Regions from separate parts of the Methylobacillus flagellatus KT genome, predicted to be linked through region 2. Evidence: predicted binding sites of a transcription regulator. Region 2 holds the regulator's gene; the other holds the start of a gene.

Region 1 (3,390 bases), 990 kb from region 2:
CGTGGTCTATTGTGCCCAAGTAGCTTTATTCCGGTTGCCGAGGAGACTGGCCTCATCGTGCGCATCGGGGAGTGGGTATTGCGCGAGGCTTGCAGGCAGGCCATGGAGTGGAAGGCGTTGGGAGTGCCACTGCGCATGAGCGTCAACCTCTCGGGGCGCCAGTTCCGCCAAGAGAACCTGGTACAGACCATGACCAAGATCATTGAGCGAACTGGCATGGATAGCAGCCTGCTCGAATTGGAAATTACCGAAACCGTCCTGATGGAAGACGCGGAAGCGACCACTACTCGCCTGGCAGACCTCAAGGCCATGGGCATGCATCTTGCCATCGATGATTTCGGCACAGGTTATTCATCCATGGCATATCTCAAGCGTTTTCCCGTCAGCCGGCTTAAGATAGACCGCAGCTTTATCCGGGATATCCCCAATGATCCCGACGATGTCGCGATTACCACGGCCACTATCCAGATGGCGCACAGCCTGAAGCTTGAGGTCGTGGCAGAAGGCGTGGAGACCAAAGCACAGTTGCAATTCCTGCGGGAGCAGGGAAGCGATATGGTGCAAGGCTATTTATTCAGTCGTCCAGTGAGCGCACGGGAGATGGCAGAGCTTGTCATCACTGGCAAGGGGCATCAGGAAAATGATTTTATCCTGGAGCAATAAGGAATTTGTCCTGAATGCTAATTGTTCGTTTATAATCGCAACATTAGGTTGAATAATGATTATATGGAGATAAATGGTGGGAAAAACCTTAGTTGTGCTTAGTACTTTTGCATTGGCGATATCCAGCAGCTTGGCGATTGCTGATCATCACTTTCCCAAAGGAAAGGTCAGCTTGGAAACCTGCCTGGAAGCGGCGCTCAAGGCTAAACCAGGAACAGTGGTCAAGGTAGAGTACAAGCTGGAAGGCGAGACACCAGTTTATGAATTTGATATTGAGTCTAGCGATAGTACCGCTTGGGATGTAGAATGCGACGCTAATACAGGCAAGATCGTGGAAATAGAGCAAGAGGTCGACTCCGCAGACCATCCTCTGTTCAAGGCCAAACAGAAGGTAAGCGAAGCCGAGGCACGCAAGACAGCCCTTGCTGCGCATCCCGGTGAAATTGTCGAGGTTGAATACGAAATTGAAGAGAATGGCGCAGCCTCCTACGAGTTCGACATCAAGACCAAGGATGGCAAGGAATTCAAGGTCGAAGTGGATGCCTCTACTGGTAAAATCGTTGAAGCCAATCAAGAGTTTTACCAGATTGGCAAGGAATGATAGCTTTTTGACTGGACGGACAGTCGACAACGCTCCTTCGGGGGCGTTTTTTTTCGCCACTGCCATGAGAAATGCGATGATCAAGTGAGCAGAAGCCTTAACTTGAGCCCAAACCTGCCGTTAATGCATATATTATCGTCAAAATGGAAATCAACATGGATGTGAGTGCAATTGCGAGTGTTGCCTCCGATCTTTCAGCTACGCGCTTGCAGCAGGAAGTGGGGACGACGGTACTGAAAAAAGCCCTGGATATCAGCTCAGCCAATGCGTTGGCATTGCTGGAGGCGCTACCAGCTCCCTCCGCCAATCTGCCGGCACATCTAGGACAGAATGTGAATACGGTGGCTTGAAATATCCATATCAATATCAGGAAAAAATAAAGCCCTGCTTTGCAGGGCTTTATTTTTGAAGAAAAAAAGCAGACCTTCTCGGGGAGGATAAAGGCCTGCTATGAGGAGCTTGGAGATTCAATATACGTTAGGCATTCACCAGTCGGCCACTCTTGAGCTTGACACTGTCCCCTACAGAATAGTGGGGCATGTTGTACTGGGTAAAAGTATACAAGTGCCCATCGCTCATTCTGACTTTGATGATGTAGGTTGCGCCTTCCGCTGTTTTATCATTGATGTGGTAAGCATCGCTATTATTCGTATGAGAAGTAAAAGAGCGAATCGATATGATAGTGCCACACTCCAGGCAAGTATGAGTCGATTCGTTCTTACCCGCTTCGTTAGTGTCTTGTGTCAGTATATTGCTGATCACCATGGCGGCATTGGGATCGGTAATTAATTCCTGAGCAAGGTCGGGGCGATAGGTATGCGCCACAGGAATCAGGCCAGTCATCGCGGCGCTCCCTACCAAGCTGAATATCGTCATGGCGGTTGCTGCAACCAAGACCATGGGGTGCGTTTTTTTTGTATTGGATCCCATCATATGTTTAGTATCTCCGACTCATGATTTTCGTTTGGAGTATGCAGCCGAAAAATTCAATTAATCTATAGCGAAGAGTGTGCCAACATTAATAAATCTATATTTATCATTGGGTTAATTGAATTTGGAGCGAGCGGGCCCTTCTGTTTCATGTCTCAAAATTGAGACGTATTGCGTGCATGATGAGTTAACTTGTTGAAAATCAATGGGTAATTCCGTCTCTCAGAGGAGACATTAATGTGCGGTATTGTCGTTCTTGAACAACGCCGGCGTGAGCTGGTGGCGTTGCAATAGCTTGTAAAACTCGGTGCGATTGCGTTGCGCCAGGCGGGCAGCTTGTGTAACGCCTCCATTCGTGGCCTTGAGCAGCTTGATCAGGTAGTCGCGCTCAAAATTCTTCCGTGCAACTTCAAACGGTACAATGCCGCCGATGTTTTCTTGCAATGCTTTTTGTACCAAAGTGGCCGGGATTAAGGGTGTGGTGCAGAGCACTACGGTTTGTTCGACGATATTCTGCAACTGGCGGACGTTGCCAGGCCATGGCGCAGTGATCAACAGCTCCAAGGCTTCGGGGGCAAAGCCGTTGAGTTTTTTACGGTACTTGGTGGCCAGTTCGTTGAGAAAGTTATTGGCCAATAGGGAAATATCTTCACGACGTGCAGCCAGGGGAGGAATTTCAAGTCCGACAACATTGATGCGATAGTACAGGTCTTCGCGGAACCGTCCGGCTTTCATCTCCTCTGCCAGGTTGCGGTGAGTCGCAGAAATCACACGCACATCAATGTTGATGCTGGTATTGGACCCGACGGGACGGATGGCGCGCTCCTGCAGGGCTCTAAGCAGTTTTACCTGCAATGGCAGCGGCATGTCGCCGATTTCGTCCAGGAACAGGGTGCCGCCGTCAGCCGTCTGGAACAGCCCTTTGTGATCGCGCAAGGCGCCGGTGAATGCCCCTTTGCTATGACCGAATAGTTCAGACTCAAGCAGGGCTTCTGGAATGGCACCGCAATTGATGGCGATAAAAGGCTTGTCCCGGCGAGGACTGGCCTGATGGATGGCGCGTGCCAGCAACTCCTTGCCCGTCCCGCTTTCACCTTGGATAAATACGCTGGCATCGGAAACTGCCATGAGCTTGGCTTGCCCGAGCAAGTTTTCCATTTGCGGACTGCGTGTAATGATGCTCTTGCGCCATTCAT
Region 2 (3,390 bases):
ACGAAAAAAGCGAACAGCAGGGTAATGAAGTCTGCATAGGAGACCAGCCAACGGTCATTGTTGTCTGGCTCATCCTCAAATTTTCTTCTTCTTCCCATATCCACCCAGATTCAGCGTAAGTAAGCATTCAAGCGTTCTTCGATAATCTTGTGATTCTCGCCATTTGCGATCCCCACCACGCCTTCGACCACCATTTCACGCCGGGTGGTCTGCAATTGCACGAGTGCCTTGAGCTTATTGGCGATCGGCAGGAAGAGCAGGTTGGCAAAACCTACGCCGTAAATAGTCGCCACAAAGGCAATTGCGATGCCGCTGCCCAGCTTGCCTGGGTCGGAAAGGTTCTCCATGACATGGATCAGGCCGAGCACAGCACCCAGGATGCCAATCGTTGGAGCATAGCCGCCAGCGGCTTCCCATATCTTGACCGCATTGCGCTGCGCTGCCTCATAGCGGTTGATATCCACGTTGCAGATATCGCGGATCTTTTCGGGAGGCGTTCCATCGATCACCAGGCGCAATGCCGTTTTCACGAAGGGATCCTGTTCCGAGTACATATGGTTCTCCAGCAGCAGGATGCCGTCCTTGCGCGCAATTTGGCTCCAGCTGGTGATACGGCGCGCCAGTTTTTCCCTGTCGTCCTGCGGGGGAAACACGACCCATTGCAATAACCTTATCCCCTGGATGAAAAATACGGGTCGGGTCTGCAACAGCACGGCACCTATGGTACCGAACAGTACGATCATGAATGCGGCAGGCTGAATGAGGGAACTGAACTTCCCTCCCTCAAGCGCCTGCCCTATCAGGATGCCGGCGAGGGCAAGGAGTATGCCGCCTAGACTGCTCCAGTCCACAATTTCTCTTTCAGTTTGGCGCGCAGCCGCGCGACGGCCTGGGTGTGCAATTGGCAAACCCGGGATTCGGATACGCTCATGATGGCGCCGATGTCTTTGAGGTTCATTTCCTGCTCGTAGTAGAGGCCCATGAGGATTTTTTCGCGCTCAGGCAACGCTTCTATGGCTTCGATCAACGCTTCCCGGAAGTCACTGGAAAGTAGGGCCTTCAGCGGGTCTCCCGAATCATCGGATTGATAGCGGTCGAGGAAGTGGTCTCCACTGTCCTGTTCACTGAAATCTTCGTAGTAGATGAGCTGGTGCCCACTGCAGTCGTCCAGCATCCCCTGGAAATCATCCATGGACAGGTTGAGTTCTCGGGCAAGCTCGCCTTCGGTGGGAGGCCGACCGAGTTTCTGTTCCAGCAGGTGCACGGCGCTTTCCACATCGCGCATATTCTTGCGCACGCTGCGTGGAAGCCAGTCGGCCCGGCGCAGTTCATCAATCATGGAGCCACGGATACGCTGGGCCGCATAGGTCTCGAATTGCGCGCCATGGTTATCTTCATAGCGATTGCTGGCATCGAGCAGTCCCATCATGCCAGCCTGTATCAAGTCATCGATGTCGACACTGGCAGGCAGCTTGGCCTTGAGCTGGTACGCAATCTTTTTGACCAGGCTTGCATGCTGCTTCAGCAGTTCTTCCTTCGGGCTGGTTTTTCCATGCAAGGTATACATCACTTGGGTCCTCTTAGCTGAGCGACGTTTCCAATAAACCATGATTATGGTCTATTTTGCCTGCTAATGCCTTAAATGCTGCCGCAGCCTTGGTCTTGGGAAAGGCTTCGATGACATTGCGCCCAAGTTTTGCTGCGATATTCAGATGCTCATCTGACGGGATGAGGCCAGCAAAGTCGAGCTTGATATCAAGATGCCGGTGCGCGACCGCGGCGATATTATTGAACACCACATGGGCCTGCGCCTCACTTGCATGCGACACCACAATATCCAGGGTACGCCTGCCTACCTGGCTGCATAGCCGCTTGATCAAGGTATAGGCCTGGGTAATGGAACCGGTATCCCGCGTCATGTGTATCAGTATCTCCCCATGGTGTAGTACGTCCAGCGGCATGGTGTCTTCAACGGTGAGCGCAGCATCCACCAGTACGATGTCGTGCTGACCTGCCATGGTCAAGAATAAACGCTCGAGTTGCTGCTTGATGTTGTCTTGTTGCAGAAAGCGGCTGGCAGTATTGCCTGGCAGTAATTTTGCAACAGAATAACCACGGCTGTCATCGGTGATTAACGGCTGGAGCAGTTCTGGGCGCAGCAGGGCCTCCAGTAATGTGGCTTGGTTGCTATCTATGCCGTAGTGCCTCGCCTCGTGCACCGGGGTGCTGGTTGCCTCGACGACCAGCACTGTATTGCCCTGCCGATGCAGCGGAGCGGCAAGATTGGTCATGAAGCGCGTATGTTCGGGTTTTCCAGCTGCCGACAGGACGGAGATGATTCTTGGCTTGGGGCCCGCCATCAGGCGGCGCAAGCCGGCCGCTTGGTCTTTGTACTGATGATTCATGCGGCGCCTCCAGGATTCTGCCACTGGTAGCGACATTCGCCATCAGGAAGGGCATTTCGGCCTCGCGAAACTGGAATTGCTCCGCTTTTTGGCGTGTCATCTTGAAGGCATGGTGTGCGAGGAAGTGATTGTTGGCGAGATGGATATCTTCCGGCACGCGTTGACCATTCGCGACGTAATATAGCTTGAGGCGTTCTCGGATGATGATATCGAGGACGCTGCCGATCGATGCGGCCTCGTCCAGTTTGGTGATGATACCGCCATCCAGGCCGTAGCGTTTGTATACGTCCATGACGTCGACCAGGGTTTCGCCAGAGCTGGTGGCGTTCATGCACAGGATCTTTTTGATGGGCAGGCCTGTCTTGGACAGCATGGCAATTTGCTCCGCCACCATACGGTCACGTTGGCTGACGCCGACCGTGTCGATCAGGATGGTGTGCTTGCCCTTGAGTTCGTTCAGGGCAATGCGTAGGTCGGCTTCGTCCTTGACGGCATGCACCATGACGCCGAGGATCTTGCCGTAGATCCGCAGTTGCTCGTGCCCGCCAATGCGGTAGGAGTCGGTCGTGATGAGGGCTAGCTTGCGCGGACCGTGCTTCATCACGAAGCGGGCTGCCAGCTTGGCCGTCGTCGTGGTCTTGCCGACGCCAGTCGGGCCGACCAAGGCATATATGCCGCCCTGGTCCAGAATCTGCTGCTCGTCGCTAATGGTGTGGATATTGTTGCTGATCACATTCTGCAGCCATTTCATGGCATTTGTTTCGCTGTGGTCAGCAGGGACCTTCTCCGCGATCTGGCGCGCGAGCCCGGCACTGAATCCTGCCGAGATCATCTTGCCGAGTATATTGGACTTGACCGGATCGCGCTGCTGGATGTTGGCCCAGGTGATTTCCGTCAGCTGTGACTCGATGGCGCCGCGCATGGAGCGCAGCTCTTGCATCATATGAGCTAATTCGCGCTGGGCCAGGCGGTCCTGCCCGGGCTG

Evidence for each region. The regulator FliA, encoded in region 2, starts transcription of late flagellar genes. The targets are predictions, from matches to a motif close to CTAAAGTTNNCNNAAANNNTGCCGATANNA.
Region 1: MFLA_RS05390 (YjfB family protein) is a predicted target of FliA. The motif match lies at 1,361-1,390, and genes of this name have one in related genera.

Annotation. Positions count from the first base shown of each region.
Region 1 is NC_007947.1:1,098,307-1,101,696, forward strand. It holds gene MFLA_RS05380 (putative bifunctional diguanylate cyclase/phosphodiesterase) at 1-663, shown strand, start outside; gene MFLA_RS05385 (PepSY domain-containing protein) at 737-1,264, shown strand; gene MFLA_RS05390 (YjfB family protein) at 1,420-1,614, shown strand; gene MFLA_RS05395 (hypothetical protein) at 1,742-2,197, opposite strand; gene MFLA_RS05400 (sigma 54-interacting transcriptional regulator) at 2,429-3,390, opposite strand, start outside.
Region 2 is NC_007947.1:2,086,108-2,089,497, reverse strand. It holds gene motD (flagellar motor protein MotD) at 1-98, opposite strand, end outside; gene MFLA_RS09955 (flagellar motor protein) at 111-851, opposite strand; gene MFLA_RS09950 (RNA polymerase sigma factor FliA) at 833-1,567, opposite strand; gene MFLA_RS09945 (MinD/ParA family ATP-binding protein) at 1,581-2,291, opposite strand; gene flhF (flagellar biosynthesis protein FlhF) at 2,188-3,390, opposite strand, start outside.